Regions from separate parts of the Pseudoalteromonas sp. NS-SX12 genome, predicted to be linked through region 3. Evidence: predicted binding sites of a transcription regulator. Region 3 holds the regulator's gene; each other region holds the start of a gene.

Region 1 (6,045 bases), 460 kb from region 3:
AGTGAATTTAAACTCTTTCACTCGACGCGCATTAACAACCAGTTACGCTATATACCAATCGAAACATTTCCGCTAAAAGCCGATTAAGATAATTGGCGTTTAAAATCTTTAATCACGTTATTTAAGCTATTGATAATATTTACATGACTATAAGCGAGCTCTTCAAACTTCATTAACGTGTCATCAGTTACTTCAGTTAACTTACTTTCTTCGTCGTTGGTGAGTTCAAGTTGGCTAAAAATTTCAAAAAACTTAAGTGATTGGTGGCTCTGAATTTGCTGAGTTTGTTCTGTAAAAAGTCCCATTTTTTGCTGTAAATCATCTAATTCAAACGCAATTTTTTTAAAATACAGTTGTTTTACGTATTCTTGATTAAGCATATTAACTTGATGATTTGCACATTCAATATAGGCCGCTACCACGTCTAAAATTTGCCCTTTTCGTACTTCGTCTTCAGGCATATTTTTAATCAAAATACAGATATAACTGTCTTTGAAAAAATATCGACGCCCAGCATTAATAATACGTTCGTCTTTTTGCATTACTAATTTAAAAAGATCTTCTTCCATACCACATGCACGTGCATAAGGACTATCCCAGTAACTTATCTGACTATTTTCGCTATACGCAACCGATGCCGTGAGCTCTAAACTTTGTAAGTACGAAAAAATATGAACTAAAAACTCGTTGTAGTTAGTGCAAGAAAGGCAACCTTGAATCGCTCTTGCCGTATTACCCCACATAAAGGAATCTGACATCGCAGAAAATACTGCTGTGTTTGCCTGTTGCTCAGCCTCTTTTAGGGCATCAAATTCTTGCCGGTTAGCCAGTGCTTTTTTAATTTTGATTAATAATAAAGGGGGGATAAATGAACGCTTATCAATCCAGTCTGCGGCACCTGCATTGAATGCATTCATTTTGGTATCCAGTTCTTCAGAGGCACTTAAAAACACGATAATTGGGTTATTGCCTTGTTTTTTCACATGATGAATAAGCTCAACCCCATCGCCGTCAGGAAAGTGATAATCTAAAACAATGACACTAAATTGAGACTTATCGCACAAGGCTTTCGCTTGCTCCAAATTATACGCTTGCGACACTAAGTATTCATCGGTCAAACTTGAGGCAACAAGATCATTTAAACAAATATCGTCTTCCGCAATTAGTAAGTCTATTTTCATAGTTTAAACACGTTAATAGCACCAGTACTAAGCATAGAATAATATTACAAATAAAAAAGCCCAACGCCATTAGGCATTGAGCTTTCACATATTTACAACTTCAATCAAGCTAGTTGGTTAGATATTACCTCGTACGGTAACAAACTCAGGGTACGCATCTACACCACAATCGTGCTGGTCCATACCATTAATTTCTTCTTCTTCGCCAACCCGAATACCCATGGTTTTCTTAAGTACCGCCCAAACAATAAATGAGCTCACAAACACGAAGGCAAAGATTACTACTGCGCCAATTAACTGATTTACAAATGTCGCATCACTATTTGATAACGGCACTAGCATAAGGCCTAAGAAGCCGCATACACCGTGAACTGAAATCGCACCCACTGGGTCATCGATTTTAGCTTTGTCTAATGCCACAATGCTGAACACAACTAAGCTGCCACCAAGCGCGCCACCTAGCACCGCAAGTAACGGGCTTGGCGATGCAGGTTCTGCAGTAATTACCACAAGACCCGCAAGTGCACCATTCAATACCATAGTTAAATCAGCTTTACGCCATAACACTTTACAAAGTAATAGTGCTGAAATTGCGCCAGCAGCCGCTGCCGCATTCGTGTTAAGTAAGATTTGACTCACTGCTGTGGCATTTTCTTTGTCTGATAGCAGCAATTGCGAACCACCATTAAAACCAAACCAACCCATCCAAAGAATAAATGTACCTAATGTTGCAAGCGGCAAATTAGACCCCGGAATTGGGTAGATTTCACCATTTTTACCATACTTCCCTTTACGTGCACCCAGTAATAATACACCGGCAAGCGCAGCCGCTGCTCCCGCCATATGTACGATACCTGAACCTGCAAAATCAACAAATCCCATCTCTGATAAGAAGCCACCGCCCCAAGTCCAGTAACCTTCTAATGGGTATATAAAACCAGTTAACACCACACAAAAAACAAGGAAAGACCATAACTTCATGCGCTCAGCAACTGCACCTGAAACAATCGACATTGCCGTTGCAACAAACACAACTTGGAAGAAAAAGTCTGATTGCAATGCATGATCAGCATCTGCCGCTTCAGTACCAATCAGCATGCCCAATGACGGTAAAAAACCACCCTCGGCATTATCAACATACATAATGTTGTAACCAACAATCAGATAAACCGTACATGCAATCGCGTAAAGCGCGACGTTTTTAGTTAAAATTTCAGTGGTGTTTTTAGAGCGTACTAGGCCCGCTTCTAACATTGCGAAACCCGCAGCCATCCACATTACTAAGATGCCAGACATTAAAAAGTAAAATGTATCGAGCGCAAACTTTAATTCAACTACTGTGTTTTCCATGACATTCCCCTTAAATTGCCGCTTCGTCTAACTCGCCCGTACGAATACGAACAATTTGCTCTAGGTCATAGACAAAAATTTTGCCGTCACCGATTTTGCCGGTTTGTGCCACATTGGTAATCGCCTCAACCACGCGGTCAACATTGTCACTTTGCGTTGCAATTTCGACTTTAATTTTTGGAATAAAATCAACTTGGTACTCTGCGCCTCGATATAGCTCAGTGTGCCCGCGTTGACGTCCAAAACCTTTCACATCGACTACTGTCATGCCCTCAATGCCAAGATCTGACATCGCTTCTCTAACATCATCAAGCTTAAATGGCTTAATAATGGCGCTGATCATTTTCATAACGTGTACCTGTTGTTGTTTTTTATTTGTACTTACTAAATCCAACCTTTATGCCAATAATATTTTTTTATCTAATTCATAAAGTTATGTAATTTACAATGTGTTACAACAAAGTTAACGCACCACAAAGGTGCAGCAATAGTGGGTTTGTGAACGTTTTGGTGCAAAAAATGAAACAGCAAAAACTTGCTTTGGTGACCGTTTTTGACACAATATGCTATGTCTGAGTTAGCTGTTATGCTGAGCCGTACTAACTCAATGGAATAAAAAACAATAACAAAGGATATATAAGCAAATGGCTTATTGGGTTATCCAAGCTTTAATTGCTCTCATATTATTACTTGGCGGGCTGTCAAATATAGACACCGACAAGGAAATGCATGGCCTTGCAAACACATTCGCGTATGCAGGCATACGCACTTTAAGCTTCTTTCTTGTTACTCACTTTTTGATTCGCGCTCCTATTAATTTCTTACGCAACAAAGAAGCCGGATTTATGAAAGTGTTCATCTGTGGCTTAGTCTTTGTTACTGTCGGCTCATTTATAGCCAAGAGCATTCGCGATATAAGCAGAGACATGTTTGTGCCGATTGATAACGAAATTGCCTATTATCGAGCAAACCCCGATAAAGACCCGCTTAATCAAGTTAAAACAGATAGCGAAGTTGAAGAAAACACAGACACTCAAGACGAAACATCAACTAATGCGACAGCAAAATCTGAATTTAAAAAAGGTTTTAAAGAAGGGTTTGACAAAGCACACATAAAAGCGCGAGAAGAACTTGAGAAAATTCATAATGGAGACCAAGAAGCGATTGATCGTGCCTCTTCGCAAAAATTAAAGTCTCAATTCGGTGCATTTCTTTTTTGGTTGTTTTGCTATCTACCGTTGTCAGCATTAAAACGTCGCTTCCAAGTTAAAACACAACTTAAGCAAAGTCAGATCGCATTATTAATGAGTCAGCTTAATCCGCATTTTTTGTTTAATTCTTTAAACAGTATTCGCGGTATGATTTTCGAAGATAAACAGCTTGCTAAAGAGTTAATCGATAAACTAAATGAGCTTTTTCGCTACAACTTAACAGCGAATAAGCACCCCACGGTAAAATTAAAAGAAGAGTTACGCATTTGTGAATTCTATCTTGATATTGAGCATATTCGCCTTGAAGAACGCTTGTTAATTGAAATGCATGTAGATGAAACCTGCTTAAATATTAAAGTCCCGACTATGGGCATTCTTACATTAATTGAAAACTCAATTAAGCACGGTATTGCGCCAAGGCAAGATCAAAGCCTGCTGATTGTTGATATTGCTAAACAAAAAAACCAACTTGTGGTGACAGTAAGTAACCCAATTTACACAGGCACCTATAAAGTCGAAAGCACAGGTACAGGGCAAGAAAACCTAATTAAACGCTTACAGCTAATGTATAACGAAAACGCCTCGTTAAACGCTGAGTTTAAAGACGATAAATACATCGCATGTTTAACATTGCCAATTTAAAAAGGTCAAAATCCGGTTATGAATTTCAGTTACATTCGAAATACCAGTCCTAATTATTGGCGATACCAAGGGCCGATCTTATTTGTATCAGCCTTAGTAACTCTCTTAGGTGTATGGGGGATTTTTCAAGAACCTGACGGCCAAGAAATCCCCATATTTCAACTTGGTTGGCACGGTGCATTAGCTCTCAGCACTTACCAGCTAATAATGATATTTGCGGCATTTCATATCGTGCTGCGCGGCATTTATAAACACTATAAAACCTATGCTAAAACTAAGTGGAAACTGTTTTTACTGCTATTAGCTAGTTCCACCATCACCTCATTGTTGATTGTTGGCTTAGATTGTTTACCTATATTACTAGCACTAGTACCTTACTCTCTTGAAGAGTACTTAAACAGTATTATGCATTTGGACGGCTTAGGCGAGTCACTTGTAGCCTATGTTATTTATAATATTGTGTTTAATTTAGTGTGGGCTTACTGTTACGTACTCGCAGCTAGCATTTCAAATTATAAGCAGCTCGCATTATTGCTTAAAAAGCAAAAACTACAAATTTTAACCAACCGTGTTAACCCTGAGTTTTTATTCGATACCATGGAAGCGATTAAGCATCAAATTGATATTGATGAAGAAAAAGCGGCAGATCTTGTGACCAAAGCATCGGACCTTTTTCGTTACAACTTGATGTCGAGTAAAACAGCCGATGCAAAGCTCAATGATGAACTGGCCAGTTTAACCAATTACCTAGAGTTACTTGAAGAACAAAAACGTGCGCCAAGTAGTTACAGCTTAAAGCTTCATGATGCTGAGATATCACCTAATATCCCAAGTATGTCGCTTATTTTTATCTGTTCGTTTTTACTCAACACTGCGCGTAACCGCAACGGCGAACTAACGATAGCAAGCTTTATAAAACACCAAAAATATCGTATCGAAATTGCACATCAAAGCCACGGTAAGTTCTTTTTAGATACTGAACATTTCGATAATGTAAAAAGCCGTTTAGAGCACCAGTATAGTAACGATGCCAGCATCGTTTTAGTTAAAAGCGGTAAGCGCAGAAAAGTAGTGATTGAACTGCCAATTGACTGGCAACAACAGCTAGAAAAAACAGCCTAACCATTCATCTCACTTTTTTGCCGTTTATCATTTTAATTGGCGAGATAATTTTAAAATCGATAGACTCAGAATAGTCTGTCAAAAAAGAGACTTTCTTTTTATATGTTTGAAAAAAATGCGGAAGCACCATTAAATCCACACTTCTTGTTTAATAGCATGAATGCTATCCGCTATATGATTTTCGAAAATCAAGATTTAGCGAGCGACTTACTTGGCAAACTTGCCGAGTTAATTCGCTATCAACTAAACGACGGTGTAGGTAATACCAGCGTTAGCGACGACTTAACTCAATTAGCACACTTGCTTGATTTAGAAGCGCTACGCCTTGAAGAACGAATTACAATAACAAAACAGTTCACTAAGCTTTCCAGCCCATATCCTTTAGCATGCTCTTTGCTACTGCCTATAGTTGAGTATGTATTCATCAAAAAAGATATTTACAGCGTTAGCCACAATGAACTACTTGTAAGCACCAATGAAACTGGCGGTGCGCTTACTTTTACACTTAAATTAACGCAAACACCAAAAATAAAGTCAGG
Region 2 (6,045 bases), 1.1 Mb from region 3:
CTCTTGAAACATCAAATGTGAATGTAACCGAAGAGTTGGTAAATCTTATTGAGACGCAGCGCGTTTATGAGATGAATTCAAAAGTGATCTCTTCGGTTGATGAAATGTTGAGTTACATTAATCAGCAGCTTTAATAGGTGGTTAGCATGAGTAAGTTACTATTAACATTGATCGGTAGCGTACTTTTAAGCGGTTGTGTGACAACAGCAAACCGCTTCGTCGAACGTGATGATCCGTATTATGCGCCGCTGTATCCTGAAGATACCGATGTGTCGCAGGTAAACACAGGGTCACTTTATAATATACATTACTCAAATGACCTTTATTCAGACCAAAAAGCGCTGCGCCAAGGTGACATCATTACCGTAGTGCTGAGTGAATCAACTCAGGCGTCAAAAACGGCAAAAACGGAAACTGACCGAGAAACGGACTTTGCACTATCACCGGTTACTGGATTTGGCGGTAATGCAGTTACGATCAATGGTGATGCGTTGCAATACGGTGTTGGTTCAGAGGGCTCATATAAAGGCGATGCGAAGTCAGATCAGTCAAATAGTCTAAACGGTAATATTTCAGTTAATGTGATGCGTGTATTACCAAACGGTAATTTAGTTATTCGCGGTGAAAAGTGGCTTACGCTTAATACCGGTGAAGAATTTATTCGTTTAGAAGGCATCGTTCGTCCGAAGGATGTTAGTGCTGACAATATGGTGATGTCTACCCGTATTGCAAACGCACGTATTCAGTACTCTGGTAAAGGGGCGCTGGCAGATGCACAAGAAGCAGGGTGGTTAGCTCAGTTCTTCTTAAGCCCATTAAACCCTTTTTAGGAGGTCGCATGCGTAATTTTGCTATTGGTTTTATCGCGCTTCTTAGCCTTTTTAGCTTCCCAACAACAGCAGAACGTATTAAAGATGTGACCGTTGTTGAAGGGGTACGTAGTAACCAGCTTGTTGGTTATGGTTTAGTTGTTGGTTTGCCTGGCACAGGTGAAAAAAGTAGCTTTACCGAGCAAAGTTTTAAAGCCATGCTCAGCAGTTTTGGTATCACGTTACCAGCAAACTTAAAGCCTAAGATTAAGAATGTCGCAGCAGTAGCTGTACATGCAGATTTACCGCCGTTTGTGAAACCGGGTCAAACAATCGATGTTACCGTATCGTCAATTGGTAGCGCATTAAGCTTGCGCGGTGGTACATTAATTCAAACCTTTCTAAAGGGCGTTGATGGCAATGTGTATGCAATTGCACAAGGCAGCATGGTGGTTAGCGGACTAGGCGCCGAGGGTGCTGATGGCAGCAAGGTATTAGTAAATACACCAACTGTAGGGCGTGTTCCAAATGGCGCGATTGTCGAACGTGCGGTCGCATCGCCGTTCAACCAAGGTGATCACATTACATTTAATCTGCACCGTCCTGATTTTTCTACTGCAAAAGCCTTGTCTGACACGATTAACGATTTAGTAGGCCCAAATACTGCCACAGCAATGGATGCAGCGTCGGTTAAAGTGTTAGCACCACGCGACCCAGCGCAACGCGTAGCTTACCTCGCTACTTTAGAAAATCTTGAGTTCGAACCAGCTGATAACAGCGCAAAAATTATCGTTAATTCGCGTACAGGCACTATCGTGATTGGTAAAAATGTTACTTTAGAACCCGCTGCAATCACTCATGGTGGATTGACTGTCACGATTGCAGAGCAGCAAAACGTTAATCAACCCAACGCACTTGCTGGTGGGCAAACGGTTGTTACCGAGCAAAGCATTATTGATGTAGCACGCGATGATACCCGTGCTTTTGTGTTTGACCCAGGTGCGAGTTTAGATGATCTCGTGCGAGCGATTAACGAAGTCGGCGCGGCGCCAGGTGATTTAATGGCAATACTTGAAGCGCTGAAAGAGGCGGGCGCAATAAGTGGCCAACTAATTGTGATTTAAGTTTACAGATTGTTACCAAAGCCCTGCATTGCAGGGCTTTTTTGTTTAGCGCTTTAATTTTATTTCTTTGGCTTGATTTTTGCATTGGTTTATCAGTGTGTTTCGTAGCCAATTTATTGAATGAGAGCTGACTTATGGATGGTAACAACATAAATCATCAACAAAGTTTCTTTGACTTGAGTAACTTAGATTCTTTACGTCAAGAAGCGCTGCAAGGCGATCCTGATAAAAAGGCGCTTAAGCAAGTTGCAGCTCAGTTTGAATCTATTTTTACCCAAATGCTATTTAAAAGTATGCGTAAAGCCAACGAAGCATTTGAAGACGAAGATAGCCCGTTTAATGAAAGCAGCGTTAAATTTTATCGTGATATGCATGATCAACAGCTTTCTATGGAGCTTTCACAAAGTGGTGCATTAGGGCTTGCCGATATTATTGTCCAGCAACTTTCACCAACGCCAGGAAAATACACCCCTGCAAGTTTGTTTTCAGCAAGCCAGATTGCGCCAATGCAAAAGCCTTCATTGAATACCGCAAATACAGATTCACCAGAACAGATAAATACAACAGGTGAAGAAACCGCATTTGATAATGAGCAGTCGTTTGTTTCTGAGCTTTGGCAGCACGCTAAAAGCGCAGCTGAAAAAATAGGGTTAAGTCCTGCTGTTATGTTGGCGCAATCTGCGCTTGAAACAGGCTGGGGAAAACATGTGATTACTAAAAGTGATGGGCAAAGCTCAAATAATTTTTTCAATATTAAAGCTGACCGCGCATGGCAAGGTGATAAAGCTGCTAAAGCTTCGCTTGAATTTGAACAAGGCGTCGCTGTTAAAAAACAATCTAATTTTAGAGCGTATAACAGCATTGCTGAAAGTTTTGATGATTTTGTTAACTTTTTACAGCAAAACCCACGCTATCAATCAGCACTTAAAACAACGTCAGACCCATCTCAGTATCTCGATGAATTACAAAAAGCAGGGTATGCCACTGACCCTAATTATGCAGACAAAATTAAAGATGTGCTAAAGCGCACTGAATTTACGCAAGCACTCAACGCTGTCGCTTCAGGAATAAATGTAAACGATATGATGAAAAGTTCGATAACAAGTTTAGGAGGCACTAACTAATGTCTTTTAATCTACTTAATATTGCAAACTCAGGTGTACGTGCAAGCTCAGAGTTACTGCAAACTACCAGTAAAAACATTACCAACGTCAATACAGAAGGTTATGTTCGAGAGCGCACAGAACATAGAACACTGTTTGATAATCAAGTTGGACTTGGGCAAACTTTCCGCTTAGTGAATGACTTTGCGCAACAACAATTAAATCGCGATGTGTCTAACCTTGCTTTCTTTAACCAGTTTGTTGATGAGTCCGCCCGCGTTGACAGTTTGTTTGCTGAAGAATCTAATAGTTTGTCTACTAGTATTAATTCACTTTTTAGCTCACTACAAGAAACATTAAATCAGCCTTCATCATCGGTGAGCCGCAATTTATTTTTTAATGACGCACAAGGGTATATCGATCAATTGGGTCGGCTTTCTGGCATAGTGTTTGACCAAAAAACCATTGTGAATGATCAACTTGAAATCTATACCGATGAAGCAAATGGACTGATCAGTAAAATCAGCGAACTTAATCTTGCTATTGCATCGGGTTCTTCAGGCCCTGATGGCAGTGCTCTAAACAGTACTATTAACCAACGTGACTTGGCCATTAAAGAGTTGGCTGAGTACATAGATATTGAAACGCTAGATGGTCCAAATGGTGAAAAATTGGTGTTTATGGGTACAGGTGAAGCTGTTGTAATGGAAGATGGTGCGTTTAATTTATTTTCACTTTCCGGCGATCCAGACCCCAATTTTAAAGATTTAAAATTAGATGTGGATTCAGGTAAGGCAATACCGCTTGAAGTAGATACAAGTTTGTTGAAAGGTAAAATAGGCGGGCTATTGGCATATCGCGAAGATATTTTAATTCCATCACAAAACAAACTAGGCCAATTAAGTTTGGCAATGGCTGATGCATTTAACCAACAAAATAGATTAGGACTGGATGCGGATGGTGAATTAGGCGGTGATTTGTTCACGATTCCTAGTGCAGGTGCATACGCATATGCAGCAAATACAGGTACGGCACAAGTTACCGGTACTGTTGAAGCAGGACACGGTAGTGAAATCCCTGCTTCTGATTTTCTAATTGAATACACAGCGGCAAACCAAATAACAGTTTCTGCACTTGATAAATATGGCGACCCCGTTGGTACGCCAATTGTAGCAACAGTAGCGGGCGGCGTAGCTAATGCGGGTAGTGCTGGTGGCTTTTTATATGGTTTAGAAATAAACCTTACTGCTGGTGCTGCTGTGGGAGATAAGTTTGAGTTAAAACTTAATTCAGAGGCGTCAACAAATATTCAATTAGCGACGAACAGACCAGAAGATTTGGCGTTAGCATCGCCGATCCGAACAAATAGTAATATTAATAACCAAGGTACAGGCAGTATTTCAGGTGGTACAGTCACGGATACAACGGCTGCAGGTTTTACAGCAGGTCCGCCTCCGTCTTTAACCAATGGCCCTATTACTATTACAAAAACAGCCAACCCAAATGAGTTTGATATAACGGATGGCACTCCAGCTGTTACAACAACTGTGGTACTAACGCCACCATATGACAATGTGTTAAATCAAGCTGGGGCCCCTTACAATACCTATGGTTTTGATTTTAGTTTAGAAGGCGCGCCAAATACTGGTGATTCATTCACGCTGGAATTTAATACAAACGGTTTTGATGACAATCGAAATGGTTTAATGTTGGCGGGACTGCAAGATAAAGAGCTAGTCAGAGCAAATATTGAAACATCGGCTGGTGGCGACAATCTAACGACATTGAATGAGGCTTACGGAAACTTAATTACTGATGTTGGTATCAGAACTTCGTCTGCTAAAACGAATCAAGTTGCCTTTGAAGCCTTAGCTAATCAATCAAATGCTTGGTACGAGTCTATTTCTGGCGTTAATTTGGATGAAGAAGCTGCAAACTTGTTGAGATTTCAGCAGTCATATTCTGCAGCTGCACAAATTTTATCTACCGCCAGAACGGTTTTCGACACCATATTGAATGCAGCGAGGTAAATCTAATGCGTTTATCAAATAACATTATGTATCAAAACAACCTTGATAAAATTTTAGATAATCAGCAGAAGGTTGCGATTGCACAAGAAAAGGTTTCGACTCAAACGCGTATTCTAACACCGTCTGACGATCCCGCCGCATCTGCTCAAGCGTTACTCTTTAGTGAACGCATTGATATAAATGAACAGTTTCAAAAGAATAATAGTTACCTGACGAGTAAATTAAAAACTGAAGAAAGTGTGTTGCAAAATATTAAAATCTCTTTACAGCGTGGGTATCAATTGACGGTTCAGGCCGGTAATGGTGCGCTTACAGAGCAAGACAGAGCAACGATTGCTGAAGAGATGAAGTCTATTCAAGCAACACTGTATGATTTAATGAATTCAAAATCTGAAGATGGAAAGTTTATCTTTTCAGGTTTTCAGGATAATGTACAAACCTATTCCTACAACGGTGCGACAGGCACTTATGATTATCAAGGTGACCAAGGTAATCATGAGATGCAATTGGCGGTTGGTATAACGTTGCGATCTAGTGATAATGGTATTGATGCGTTTGAAAAAGTGGACGCACGTCTAAACGTTAATACAAACGCGCCTGCAGTTGGAGGCGGTATCACTGGAGGTTCTGTTTTTGTTAAAGAACAAGCTCAGTTCGATGCATATCACAAAGCTAACTATGACCCTCTTGTACCTGCGAACAATAATTTACAAGTGACCGTTACCCCTGGGGCACCTGACACATACTCGATAACACTTGGTGGTACACCAGTTGCATCAGGTAACTATGATGGCGAGGCAATAAATTTCCAAGGTATGGAAATTGAGCTTTCTGGTGTCGCACCGGGAACAGCGGATTTTTCTTTAGCACCGCCGGAAAAGAAAAATGTATTAAATACATTAGAAGAGTTAATTACCGGTTTAACTACATCTGGATTATCTAATGATGCATATCAAGAGTTTTTGGCAGATGGTATAAC
Region 3 (6,045 bases):
AGACCACTTATTATGACCAATAACATGACGAAATTACTGTCAATCGCTGGACTAGCCCTCACTTTGTGTATCACAAGTGGACACGCTACCGCTGAGCAGATCAAACTTAAGCACCCACTTGAGATTGACGCCGATGAGCAAGCTGCTCGCTTAAAAGAAAATGTCGGTATTTTTCGCCATAATGTACAAATTAAGCATGGCAATATGACCATCACCGCCGATTACCTTGAAGCACATAAACGAGCTGAGTTAGGAGATAACCAGCAATTACTTATTGCCAGTGGTGATCCGGTAAAATTTAGTGCTGAACAAGAAGATGGGTCAATCATTGTCGCAAGTGCTAAAAAAGTCACTTACGATGTGGCTAAATCATTATTTACAATGTCTGGTGGCGCCAAATTTCAACAAAATGGCGACATGATGTCAGCAGATACCATCATCTATGATCGCGCAGCTGAAACAGTGACGTCTAAAAAAGCTGAAAACTCAACTAACCAAGTAAAAACCATCATCAATACGCAAAATGAACAAGGCGGACAATGAGCACATTAATTGCCGAAAAGCTGGCTAAAAGTTACAAATCACGCCAAGTGGTAAAAAATGTTGGTTTAGAAGTGAAAGCTGGCAGTATTGTTGGTTTGCTGGGTCCTAACGGTGCCGGTAAAACCACGACGTTTTACATGATTGTTGGTTTAGTGCCGAGCGACAATGGCGTTATTCGTATTGACGATAATGACATTACATTGCAACCAATGCATAGTCGCGCCCGTTTAGGCATAGGCTATTTACCGCAAGAATCGTCGATTTTTAGAAAGCTTACTGTATATCAAAACATCATGGCGATTCTAGAAACACGCAAAGAACTTAATCGTGTGCAACGCGAAGAAGCGCTCGATGATTTATTAGAAGAATTTAACATTGGCCATATCCGAGATTCACAGGGTATGGCATTGTCGGGCGGTGAACGTCGTCGTGTGGAAATTGCGCGCGCATTAGCCGCAAACCCCAAATTTATCCTGTTAGATGAACCTTTTGCTGGTGTTGATCCTATTTCAGTGATAGATATAAAGAAAATAATTGAGCATTTGAAAAATCGCGGCATTGGCGTGTTAATAACAGACCACAACGTGCGTGAAACCTTAGATGTATGTGAAAAAGCCTACATTGTTTCTCACGGCGAATTAATCGCATCTGGCACGGCTGAAGACGTTTTAAACAACCAAAAAGTACGCGATGTATACCTAGGTGAACAATTCAGACTATAGTAATAGTTATAGGCCTTAAATTTGGAATTGAATTGTTAACTAGCGGCTTGAAATCGAAAGAAGGATTAGAATAACTACATGAAGCAATCTTTACAGCTTCGCCTTGGGCAGCAACTAACAATGACTCCACAATTGCAACAGGCTATTCGCTTGTTGCAACTGAGTACGTTAGATTTGCAGCAAGAAATTCAAGAAGCGCTTGATGCCAATCCTTTACTTGAAGAAGACATTGACTACAGTGACGATAAACAAAACAACGAAAGCACTGAGTCAAACAAAGACGAATCAATAAACGGCGATGATGTTGAAGCAGCGCCAAGCCAAAGTGAAATTGAATCAAGCGACGCACTTAGCAACGAGAATATTTCTGAAGATTTAGCTATGGATGTGTCGTGGGATGATTATATCAGCGCCGCACCAGTTTCTGTCAGTAACGCCCCAGCTCCTGACAACGATACTGTATATCAAGGCTCTACCAGCGAATCATTGCAAGATTACTTGATGTGGCAATTACGCTTAACGCCGTTCAGCGACACCGACGAGATGATCGCAACCACAATTGTTGAAGCGGTAGACGATTCAGGTTATTTAACACAAAGTAGCGAAGAAATTTTAGAAGCGGTACAGCAATCTGACGACCAAGAACAAATTGAACTAGACGAAGTTGAAGCTGTACTTAAACGCGTTCAACTCTTTGATCCTGTTGGTATTGCTGCACGTTCGTTACAAGAATGTTTATTGATCCAGCTCAATCAGTACGACAAAAATACCCCTTGGCTAAACGAAACAAAGAGCGTAATCTCAAACCATATGGAACTTTTGGGATTACGTGATTATCGTACAATAATGAAGAAGGCTAAACTCAAGGAGCCTGAGTTAAAAGAAGTCTTAACATTAATACATAGCCTTAATCCAAAACCAGCTGAAAGCATCATAAAAGAAGAGCCTGAATATGTGGTTCCCGATGTTTCAGTAAAGAAAATTAAAGGACGTTGGCGCGTTGATTTAAACAACGATAGCATGCCAAAGATCCGCGTGAATGAACAATATGCTGCGCTTACTCGCTCGATGAAATCAAGCACTGACAGCCAGTTTATTCGCAACCATTTGCAAGAAGCAAAATGGTTTATTAAAAGCTTAGAAAGTCGCAACGATACTTTATTAAAAGTAGCCAATTGCATTGTTGAACAACAACAGGCATTCTTTGAATATGGTGACGAAGCAATGAAACCTATGGTTTTAAACGACGTTGCCGAAATGGTCGAGATGCATGAGTCGACTATCTCGCGTGTAACAACGCAAAAATACATGCATACACCACGTGGCATTTATGAGCTTAAATACTTTTTTTCAAGCCACGTTAGCACGGAAAATGGGGGTGAGTGTTCATCTACCGCGATTCGAGCACTGATCAAAAAGCTAGTTGCGGCGGAAAATCCAGCTAAACCATTAAGTGATAGCAAGATTACCGACTTACTAGCAGAACAAGGAATTAAAGTGGCGCGACGCACTATCGCAAAATACCGTGAGTCGCTATCCATACCACCGTCTAATCAGCGCAAGAGCCTGATCTAGACCAAATAGAAGGAAAATGCTTATGCAATTAAACTTAACAGGTCGTCACGTAGAAATTACTGATTCTTTAAGAGACTATGTCACTAACAAATTTGCAAAACTAGAGAGGCATTTTGATCATATAAATAACGTGCACGTTATTCTAGATATTGAAAAACTATCACAAAAAGCAGAAGCTACTATGCATGTTAACGGTGGCGAATTGTTTGCCTCTACCGAGCATCAAGATATGTATGCAGCAATCGATGGCCTGGTCGACAAACTAGACCGCCAAGTAATTAAGCACAAAGAGAAACTTTCTCGCCACTAAAATGAAATTAACCGATATTATTGCTGAGGACTGCGCTAAAACCGCGGTCCTTTTTAATAGCAAAAAAAGACTGTTTGAATTTATTAGCGACCTTGCCCATCAGCAAGCCCCTGATATTACTTCTCAAGAGTTTCTTGAAGCCTTGCTGCAACGCGAAAAACTAGGTAGCACGGGTATTGGTAAAGGCCTCGCCATTCCTCATGGCCGCATTGATGGCCTACAAAATACCATTGGCTTTTTAATTGTAAATCAGTCACCTATTCCGTTTGATGCTATTGACGATAAAGACGTTGATATTTTTATCGTACTGCTCATACCAGAACAAAAGTGCCAGCAACATTTGCAGACTTTAGCCACCATCGCTGATAAACTAAAAGATAAGCAGTTTTGCCGTCAACTACGTCACGCTGAAAATAATCATCAGCTATATCAAATCATTAGTAGTGAGGCGAGTTAACTAAGGGAGATCTAAGTGCAACTTATTTTAGTCAGTGGTCGTTCTGGTTCAGGAAAAACAGTCGCTCTCAGAGTATTGGAAGATCTCGGGTACTATGTTGTTGACAATATTCCTGTTAATTTATTGCCTTCGTTGATCCGCTCAGTTTCAGATAAATACGACAAAATTGCAGTGAGTGTTGATGCTCGAAATATGACTAAAGAGCCAGAGGAAATAGAAGAAGTACTCGACTATTTACCTGGTTTTGCAACACCAACCTTATTTTACCTTGATAGCGATGACAGCACGCTAATTAAGCGCTTTTCAGAGACGCGCCGCTTGCATCCGTTATCACTGAATAATATCTCCCTTGAAGAAGCCATTGAAGCTGAGAAAAAGCTGCTCGATCCTATCGCCTCACAAGCGGATATTTTTATCGATACAACAGGCTTAAGTGTTCACCAACTTGCCGATAGCATACGAGAGAAGGTACTCGGTAAAAAATCAAATCAGTTAATTATCACGTTTGAGTCATTCGGTTATAAACACGGTATTCCAAAACATGCTGACTATGTTTTTGACGCCCGCTTTTTGCCAAACCCGCATTGGGAACCAGCACTTAAGCCGTTAACGGGGTTAGACCAACCGGTAATCGACTTCCTTTCTAGCCAGCCTGTGGTTCATAAATTTGCATGGCAAGTGCAAACCTTTATTGAAACTTGGTTACCGCATTTAGAGCGTAATAACCGTAGCTATTTAACCGTTGCAATTGGCTGTACTGGCGGCCAGCATCGTTCAGTTTATTTAGCACAAACACTGGCTGATAGCTTCGCCAAACACCATAAAAACGTAAAAGCCCACCATCGTGAGCAAGTAAACAAATAAGCATAAGCGACTATTATGTCAGTTGAAAAACGATTTTTAATCGAAAACAAGTTAGGGCTACATGCTCGCGCTGCAACCCAACTTGCAAAGCTCGCAATGGCATTTGATGCGAAAATTAGTTTATCCCAAGGCGGTAAAACGGCTGAAGCTGATAGTGTATTGGGTTTAATGCTGTTAGAAAGCTCGCAAGGTAAAGAGGTATTAGTGCGTTGTGAGGGTCCTGACCAAGATCAAGCGTTACTTGCCATAGGCGATTTAATTCAAGCTAAGTTTAACGAAGACGAATAAACAGCTAACTTAGTTAAAACATTTTTCTGCAATAATGCTACAATAAGTTAGACGTAAGTTAACTCTAATAAATCAAAGAGTTGCAATCATTCACTCCAACCTTCAATAAATAATAGGGTGAACATGCCAGAAGCACTAGAACAAGACTACTCACAAACACAACTACATGAGGTTACAAAAGCCCTAAGTAGCGGCATGTTTGTGCATGTTCGACGCATGTTAGCGCATATGCCACCGTGTGATATTGCTTTATTGTTGGAGTCTTCACCGCATAAAAGCCGTACTGTTTTATGGCAATTGGTTGACCCGGATCTGCAAGGTGAAACCTTAGAAGAGCTTTCTGAAGATGTGCGTAACGGCATTATCGCGCAAATGGATCCTGCGCTAATTGCCGCTGCAACGGAAGAAATGGATGATGATGACCTTGCAGAAGTGTTACGTAGCTTACCCGATACCGTATACCAAGAAGTATTGGGCTCAATGGATAAAACAGATCAAGAGCGCGCGACATTTGTTTTATCTTACGAGGAAGAAACCGCGGGTGCTCTAATGAGTACCGATACCATCACGATTCGCCCTGATGTCACGCTTGACGTCGTTTTGCGTTATTTACGCTTAAAAGGCGAATTACCTGAAGGCACCGATGAACTTTACGTTGTCGATAAAGAAAATAAGTTTTTAGGTGATATTCAGCTTGCGACATTATTGACAAAAAGTCCGTTACTCACTGTACGAGAAGTGATGGATAATGAATCTGAAGCAATCCCTGTTAGTATGGGTGAGTCAGAAGTTGCGCAATTATTCGAACGTCATAACTGGATTTCAGCCCCTGTTGTCGATGAAGACAGCCAATTACTTGGCCGTATTACCATCGATGACATTGTTGATGTAATCCGTGAAGAAGCCGAACACAGCATGATGAGTATGGCGGGTCTTGATGACGAAGAAGATACCTTCGCTCCCGTTGTAAAAAGTACCAAGCGCCGCTCGGTGTGGCTTGGCGTAAACTTAATTACTGCAATCCTTGCTGCATTTGTGGCAGGTTTTTTTGAATCGACCTTAGGTATATTACCGATTTTAGCTGTACTTAACGGCATTGTGCCTTCAATGGGTGGCATTGCCGGTAGCCAAACACTCACCTTAGTTATTCGCGGTATGGCTGTTGGCCACATTAACGATGCCAACCAGCGTTGGTTAATTGGTAAAGAAATAGCGATTGGTATGCTCAATGGCGTGATTTGGGCGGTGTTAATAGCTTCGGTAGTAGCGCTTTGGCAATGGGACTT
Region 4 (6,045 bases), 1.1 Mb from region 3:
GTGCTCTGTCAAAACTGATAGCCATAACTTCTCCAAAAAAGTGACTTTGAAGAAGTTATGCAAATAGTAAGCCAGAGCTACTGACTAATTATTTTTTTTGATAAATGATACCTGGATTACAGCGGATCATTTCAAAATCCTCGCTTAATCCGGTCATAGATTCTGACGCGCCTAGAAATAAATACCCTTTAGGGCTAAGGGCTTGGTGAAATTGTTTAATAATTTTTGCTTTAACTTCCGGTGAGAAATAAATCAGCACATTACGACAAAAAATGATTTCAAATTTCCCCATAAGTGCATACGAATCTAATAAGTTTAAGTGGCGAAAGCTCACCATCCGCTTTATATCATCGTTCACTTTTGCCATACCGTGATCTGAATCCGTAAAAAACTTACGTCGTCTTTCAGGTGAAAGGCCACGTGCCAGCGCAAGCGAATCGTATTCAGCATTTTTACAGATATCTAACATGGTGTTAGATATATCTGTACCAACAATATTAACGCCCGCTAGTGCCCCTGGCTTTGACTGCTTAAATTCAGCGGCACTCATAGCGATTGAGTACGGTTCTTGTCCTGAGGAACTTGCGGCAGACCAAATTTTAATAGGTCTACGCAGCTCCGAAAGTTCAGGGAAAAGTTTATTCTTAAGCAATTCGAATGGATATGTATCACGAAACCACAGGGTTTCATTAGTTGTCATTGCATCAACAACTGCAGCCCTTAACTGACGTTCACGCGGGCTAAGCGTTTTAGTCACTAATTCAGATAAAGAGTCGACCTCAAACCTTGCCATTAAAGGTGCAAGACGGCTCTTTACTAGGTACTGTTTATTGTCACCTAGCACAATGCCGCATTGCTGTTCTAAAAAGCTTTTAAATTGCTGATATTCTTTATCATCTAAGTTTTTGTTCAAGTTTATTACTCGCTGGTCTAATCTTCATGAACCCACTTTTTAACCGCAGTAGCTAACTCGTCTGGGTTAAACTTCGCAATAAAATCATCAGCTCCGACTTTTTCAACCATCGCCTGATTAAATACACCACTGAGTGATGTATGTAATATAACATGAAGCGGTGCTGTTCTGGGATCAGCCTTTAGTTCGGCTGTTAGCGTATATCCATCCATTTCTGGCATTTCTACGTCTGAAATAAGTAGGGCTACTCGTTCAGTGACCACACTTTGACAATCTTTCTCGGCAATTTCTTTCAGGCGAACTAGCGCCTCTCGTCCATTTTTTGCCACCTCAGTTTGCACGCCTAATGGCTCAAGCGCCCGTTTCACTTGGTTTCGCGCAACTGTCGAATCATCGGCAATAAATACTATACGCTCACCAAGATCTTTTTGCATTTCACCATCTGAAACCAAATCAGCGCTCACCTCTGTGTTTACTGGGCAAATTTCATTCAGTATCTTTTCTACATCTAGTATTTCAACGAGTTCCTTTTCGATTTCAGTTACTGCAGTTAAATACGAATAACGGCCCGAACCTGACGGAGGTGGCATAATTGATTCCCAGTTGATATTAACGATACGCTCAACCGAGTCGACTAAAAAGCCCTGCACTGAACGGTTATATTCAGTGATGATAATAAAACAATCTTTTGTATCTTGAATCCCAGGACCACCAATAGCTAAAGAAAGATCGATAACCGAAATTGTTTGCCCACGTATGTGCGCCACACCTTTAACATAATGATTAGATTTTGGCATTGCCGTTAAGTTAGGACATTGTAAAACCTCACGTACTTTAAATACGTTAATTCCGAACCGCTGCCTGCCTTTTAACTTAAACAGCAACAACTCTAGCCTGTTTTGACCTACGAGTTGCGTTCGCTGATTAACCGAATCTAAAATGCCTGCCATTTCAATCTCCTAACTTGAAGCAATGAAAAGGAATACTTCTTGCTTCTTTGTTATTGTACTACCGTATAACCTTGATGTGCCATAATTTTGACACTCGCTAGTTATACCTTGTTTTACCCATAAAGCATAGTCGAAACATTATGAGTTTGTTTAAAAAAAATCTTTATTTCTTTATTTTAATACAAATTGCTGCGCTTGCTATGACTTCACTCAAAGCAAAGGTTTACAGTAAGTTAGAATTGCAGCAAATCGCAATAGATTATGTTGCCGATAACAAACAACCCAACCCTAACCAACCCCCTAATTCGCAGTTGTCGATTACGGCGTTACCGCTCGACACTCGTATTAAAACGCGAACATGTCAGCACGAGTTGCAAGTAAGTGCTGCAAATCCTATCAATACTAATCGGCAATCTACTATAAAAATTAAGTGTTTAGATCAAAATAATTGGCAAGTTTTTGTGCATGTAAAGCAATTAGAGCTCGTTGAAGTGATTACAGCTGCAAAAGGGATCAGTAAAGGGCAACGAATTACCGCACAACATTTAACCAGCAAGCAAGTTGCAAAACACTTAACGCGTTCGAATCAATTTAAATCGAGTACTAACCTAATAGGTAGCCGCAGTAAACGAAATGTTCGTGCGGGACAAACTATCAACTACAATTATATTTGCACTATTTGTAAAGGCGATAAAATTACTATTTTGGCAAGCTTTAAAGGCATGACAATTAAAACACAAGGTGAAGCGCTTGAAGATGGACGCATAGGCGACAACATTAGTATTCGAAATGTAAAATCTAAAAAGAAAATTCAGGCAAGAGTTTTAAACACTGAGCTGGTAAAAGTCACAATTTAGCGCTGTACTCTAGTAGAAATTTCAGGTTAAATAAGAGGTTACAAATTTAATAAAAATAGTGCATTTTTTATTAAAGGTTGTACCCGAGATGCCGATACATAAGATGTGAAATCTTAGTAGAGAGAACTGTCATGGTTAATCAAATAAATCAAGGCTCAAACAGCCAAGCAAACGTCAGGCTTGAAAGCTCTAAGCAGCAAGCGTCTGAAACTGCTAATAAACAAGTGCAAGTGAATACTGCTACTGCAAAGGCAACTAGCGATTCAGTAAGCATTACACCGCAAGCTCAACAGCTTAAAAAGCTAAATGAAAAAGCGGAGCAATCATCAGGTATTGATGAGAAAAAAGTAAACGAGCTTAAAAAAGCGATCGCTAACGGCGAGTATAAAATTGATGCAGAGAAGCTTGCTGAAAATATCAATAAGCTTGAATTTAAACTTTTCGGTCGATAGTTTATGAATCTAGAACAGATATTAGCGCAACAACTTGATGAGTTGAATACTATGGCTGACATCCTAAAGCAGGAATTAGAAGCGATAGTTGCGCGCGATCATGAATCGTTGATATCTGTTGTTGAAAGCAAAGTTGCATCGTTGCAGTCAATTCAGCAACGTGACCAACACATTGCCAAATTAATTGATCAAGACGGTATTGATAAAGCTGAATATCAGCCAACAATCAACCAAATTAATCAGGTATTAGCTGACTGCAAAAAGCAGAATGACGTGAACCAAGTTGCAGCAAATCAAAGCCAGATTGCTTCACAAAAATTAAAGAATATCTTATTTGGTAAAAGTCATACCGGATACGACAAAACGGGCAAATCTTTCTCTCTACCTAACCCGATTGCTCGCGGGCTAAAAGCGTAATCTGAATTTACTAATAAAAAGTAACCTGCTAGTAGTAGGTTACTTTTTTTACGTTTCTTGGTTTTGTTTGACCAATATATAAGTCATGTACCAATTTCATATCTAGCTCAACTTCTGTTGCATACGTATCACCCACAGCGTAGCTTTTGGTCACTTTCGCACCACGTACAACACCTTGTACACGAACTTTCAAAGTATCATTACTAGCGATTAGGCCTTTAACGCTCGTTTGCGCGTCAACTTTTTGTCCGTAGACTTGTTCCGCGAGCTCACGATAAGCCTCAAGCTTTGATGCCTTCATTGCCATAATCGATTTTTGCTCTGTTGTTGTACCGGGTTGCAAACTGATCGGTGCATACCCTACCGCATACAGCACTGGGTAGTTATCTGGTGTTTGGTATTCATATTCAATATGTTTATCAAACAGTTGGCTACAGCCACCTAATAAATATAAGCTCGTTACCAGAGTTGATGTTTTGAAAATTGATTTCAACATGTTGCCACCATACAAATGCATATTACATTTGAATTAGCAATTTTCGCGCCACTGTATAGTTTGGTACAGAAATTGAATATACAGACTAAGGTTTAAATTGAGATCTGCGCTATGCGACATCTAGTATTACTTCTTTTTATTGTGAGCTTTTCGTCTCATGCAATTTGGTATGAATCAACCGGCCAAGCCAAAATACGCAATGGTAATGTTGAACAAGCTCGAATGATGGCAACCGAAAACGCTATTCAGCAAGCTCTACTTTTTTCAGGTGCGCAAGTTACTAGTCTACAGCAAGTGGTAAATGGCATTTGGCAAACACCAAGTACCCAAGTTTACTCTCATGGAGCAATCGATCAGATTGAAGTAATTGATGAAATTCAATCAGACAACACGCTCTCAATTACACTTAGACTCGATATTTTAGATAATAGCGAGACTTGCCAAAATTCATCGATTAAAAAGAATGTGGCTCTAACAAGAACAGGTTTCAAAACTCCGAGCCATGCAACTTATGGTCAAATTTTTGAATTACCAAAAGCATACAGCGAAAAGCTCGCAAAGCATTTGTATCAGTTTACTCATTTATTCAACACAAAAGCCGATATTAACCGTAAGCTTAATACCAAAAACCTATTTACTGCGCATTTTGATGCCAACTCAAGCGCGCTTATTCAACAAATTGCCGACCAAAATAACAGTCAGTTTGTCTGGATTTCGCAAATAGAAGACTTATCTCTTGGTGAGCAACAGAGTTCATCGTTAGCATTTTGGCAAAATAAAGCTTATGAACGTTTTTTCTCGATTAATACGGCGCTATACAATGGCTTAACTGGCGAACTGCTGAAACAAACACACTACGATACATTTGCCACCTGGCAAACCAAAAAAACAGCCCGTATCGATGTGAACAGTGAAAAATTTTGGACCATGCCTTATGGACAAGCAATATCAGATATCAACTTAAAGCTTGGCCAAGATTTAGCAAGCTATCTTGCCTGTATTCCAGCGCAAGCACGTATTTTAAGCGTCGACCACGATACCGTGATCATTAGCCTTGGCGCTGAGAATAATCTAGTGAAAGGGCAAAAGCTGCAAGTAGCACTGCGCAAAGGGTTTAATCAAAAGCAGCTTATTATTAATACTGATTACCAGTTGAGAGTCACTCAGGTAAATCAAAACACCGCCATTGCCCAAGTGATAGGCGACAAACTCCTGGCAAATGTACAAATTGGTGATTTGGTTACGTTAGCAAGCTTCTAAGGGGCTAGAGCCAAGAGAAGCTTAGCATTTACCTGTTCTATTGCAAAATAACTCGGGTTAAACACGTAACCTTCAAGAAATACGTTAATCACGCGGCTACAAAACAATAAAAGATAGCTCGATTTAAAAGATGCTTGATGACGTTCAAATAACAATTAAAAAAGACGGGTTAAAACTTTATAGACTTTAATGGCGTTCCCGGCAGGAGTCGAACCTGCGACCCTTCGCTTAGGAGGCGAATGCTCTATCCAACTGAGCTACGAGAACAAAATAATTGAGAATATTGCTGTAGTATTTTTGGTTAAAGTGATATCCCTGCGTCATGTAAAATATAAAAAGGTACAAAAATATTTGCCGTAGACTCTGAAAGCTTTGTTCTCGAGTTAACGATTTTTGCATTCACCTCAACCCCTCGCTTTCGCACTATTAGGGTACCAGTTAACACATGCGATACATTTTCAAATTCAAAAGGAGCTCTTTTTAAAGCTGTATTGGATAGTGATAGAACACGATTTAAATTTGGCTCCACAACATTTAAACCAAATTGATGAAGCTGGGTGCTGCATAATTCAGCTAATTGATTTCCTAATTGATTTGATTCTGTCAGTGATTGATTCATTAACACAAAACCACTTGGCACAATACTAATATTGTGAAAGCTTCCAAAGTAGTTACTTCTTAATTGTAACGCTAAAACTTC

The links. The regulator sigma-54, encoded in region 3, starts transcription at its own class of promoters, with help from an activator protein. The targets are predictions, from matches to a motif close to GTTGGCACGNNNNTNGNNT.
Region 1: AC2IOM_RS07665 (P-II family nitrogen regulator) is a predicted target of sigma-54. The motif match lies at 2,920-2,938, and genes of this name have one in related genera.
Region 2: flgJ (flagellar assembly peptidoglycan hydrolase FlgJ) is a predicted target of sigma-54. The motif match lies at 2,000-2,018, and genes of this name have one in related genera.
Region 4: AC2IOM_RS00580 (LPP20 family lipoprotein) is a predicted target of sigma-54. The motif match lies at 4,120-4,138, and genes of this name have one in related genera.

The regions. Positions count from the first base shown of each region.
Region 1 covers NZ_CM170634.1:1,637,038-1,643,082, reverse strand. Annotated here, with positions in the region: gene thpR (RNA 2',3'-cyclic phosphodiesterase) at 1-87, shown strand, start outside; gene AC2IOM_RS07675 (response regulator transcription factor) at 84-1,181, opposite strand; gene AC2IOM_RS07670 (ammonium transporter) at 1,299-2,531, opposite strand; gene AC2IOM_RS07665 (P-II family nitrogen regulator) at 2,542-2,880, opposite strand; gene AC2IOM_RS07660 (sensor histidine kinase) at 3,176-4,384, shown strand; gene AC2IOM_RS07655 (histidine kinase) at 4,403-5,506, shown strand; gene AC2IOM_RS07650 (histidine kinase) at 5,609-6,045, shown strand, end outside.
Region 2 covers NZ_CM170634.1:94,893-100,937, reverse strand. Annotated here, with positions in the region: gene flgG (flagellar basal-body rod protein FlgG) at 1-134, shown strand, start outside; gene flgH (flagellar basal body L-ring protein FlgH) at 147-830, shown strand; gene AC2IOM_RS00515 (flagellar basal body P-ring protein FlgI) at 839-1,933, shown strand; gene flgJ (flagellar assembly peptidoglycan hydrolase FlgJ) at 2,068-3,057, shown strand; gene AC2IOM_RS00505 (FlgK family flagellar hook-associated protein) at 3,057-5,066, shown strand; gene flgL (flagellar hook-associated protein FlgL) at 5,072-6,045, shown strand, end outside.
Region 3 covers NZ_CM170634.1:1,173,662-1,179,706, reverse strand. Annotated here, with positions in the region: gene lptC (LPS export ABC transporter periplasmic protein LptC) at 1-23, shown strand, start outside; gene lptA (lipopolysaccharide transport periplasmic protein LptA) at 25-543, shown strand; gene lptB (LPS export ABC transporter ATP-binding protein) at 540-1,265, shown strand; gene AC2IOM_RS05605 (RNA polymerase factor sigma-54) at 1,344-2,840, shown strand; gene hpf (ribosome hibernation promoting factor) at 2,863-3,150, shown strand; gene ptsN (PTS IIA-like nitrogen regulatory protein PtsN) at 3,152-3,607, shown strand; gene rapZ (RNase adapter RapZ) at 3,623-4,471, shown strand; gene AC2IOM_RS05585 (HPr family phosphocarrier protein) at 4,487-4,759, shown strand; gene mgtE (magnesium transporter) at 4,883-6,045, shown strand, end outside.
Region 4 covers NZ_CM170634.1:105,416-111,460, forward strand. Annotated here, with positions in the region: gene flgB (flagellar basal body rod protein FlgB) at 1-25, opposite strand, end outside; gene AC2IOM_RS00555 (CheR family methyltransferase) at 89-913, opposite strand; gene AC2IOM_RS00560 (chemotaxis protein CheV) at 931-1,863, opposite strand; gene flgA (flagellar basal body P-ring formation chaperone FlgA) at 2,004-2,720, shown strand; gene flgM (flagellar biosynthesis anti-sigma factor FlgM) at 2,852-3,172, shown strand; gene flgN (flagellar protein FlgN) at 3,176-3,589, shown strand; gene AC2IOM_RS00580 (LPP20 family lipoprotein) at 3,618-4,085, opposite strand; gene AC2IOM_RS00585 (flagellar assembly protein T N-terminal domain-containing protein) at 4,197-5,345, shown strand; tRNA gene AC2IOM_RS00590 (tRNA-Arg) at 5,536-5,612, opposite strand; gene AC2IOM_RS00595 (FlgO family outer membrane protein) at 5,647-6,045, opposite strand, start outside.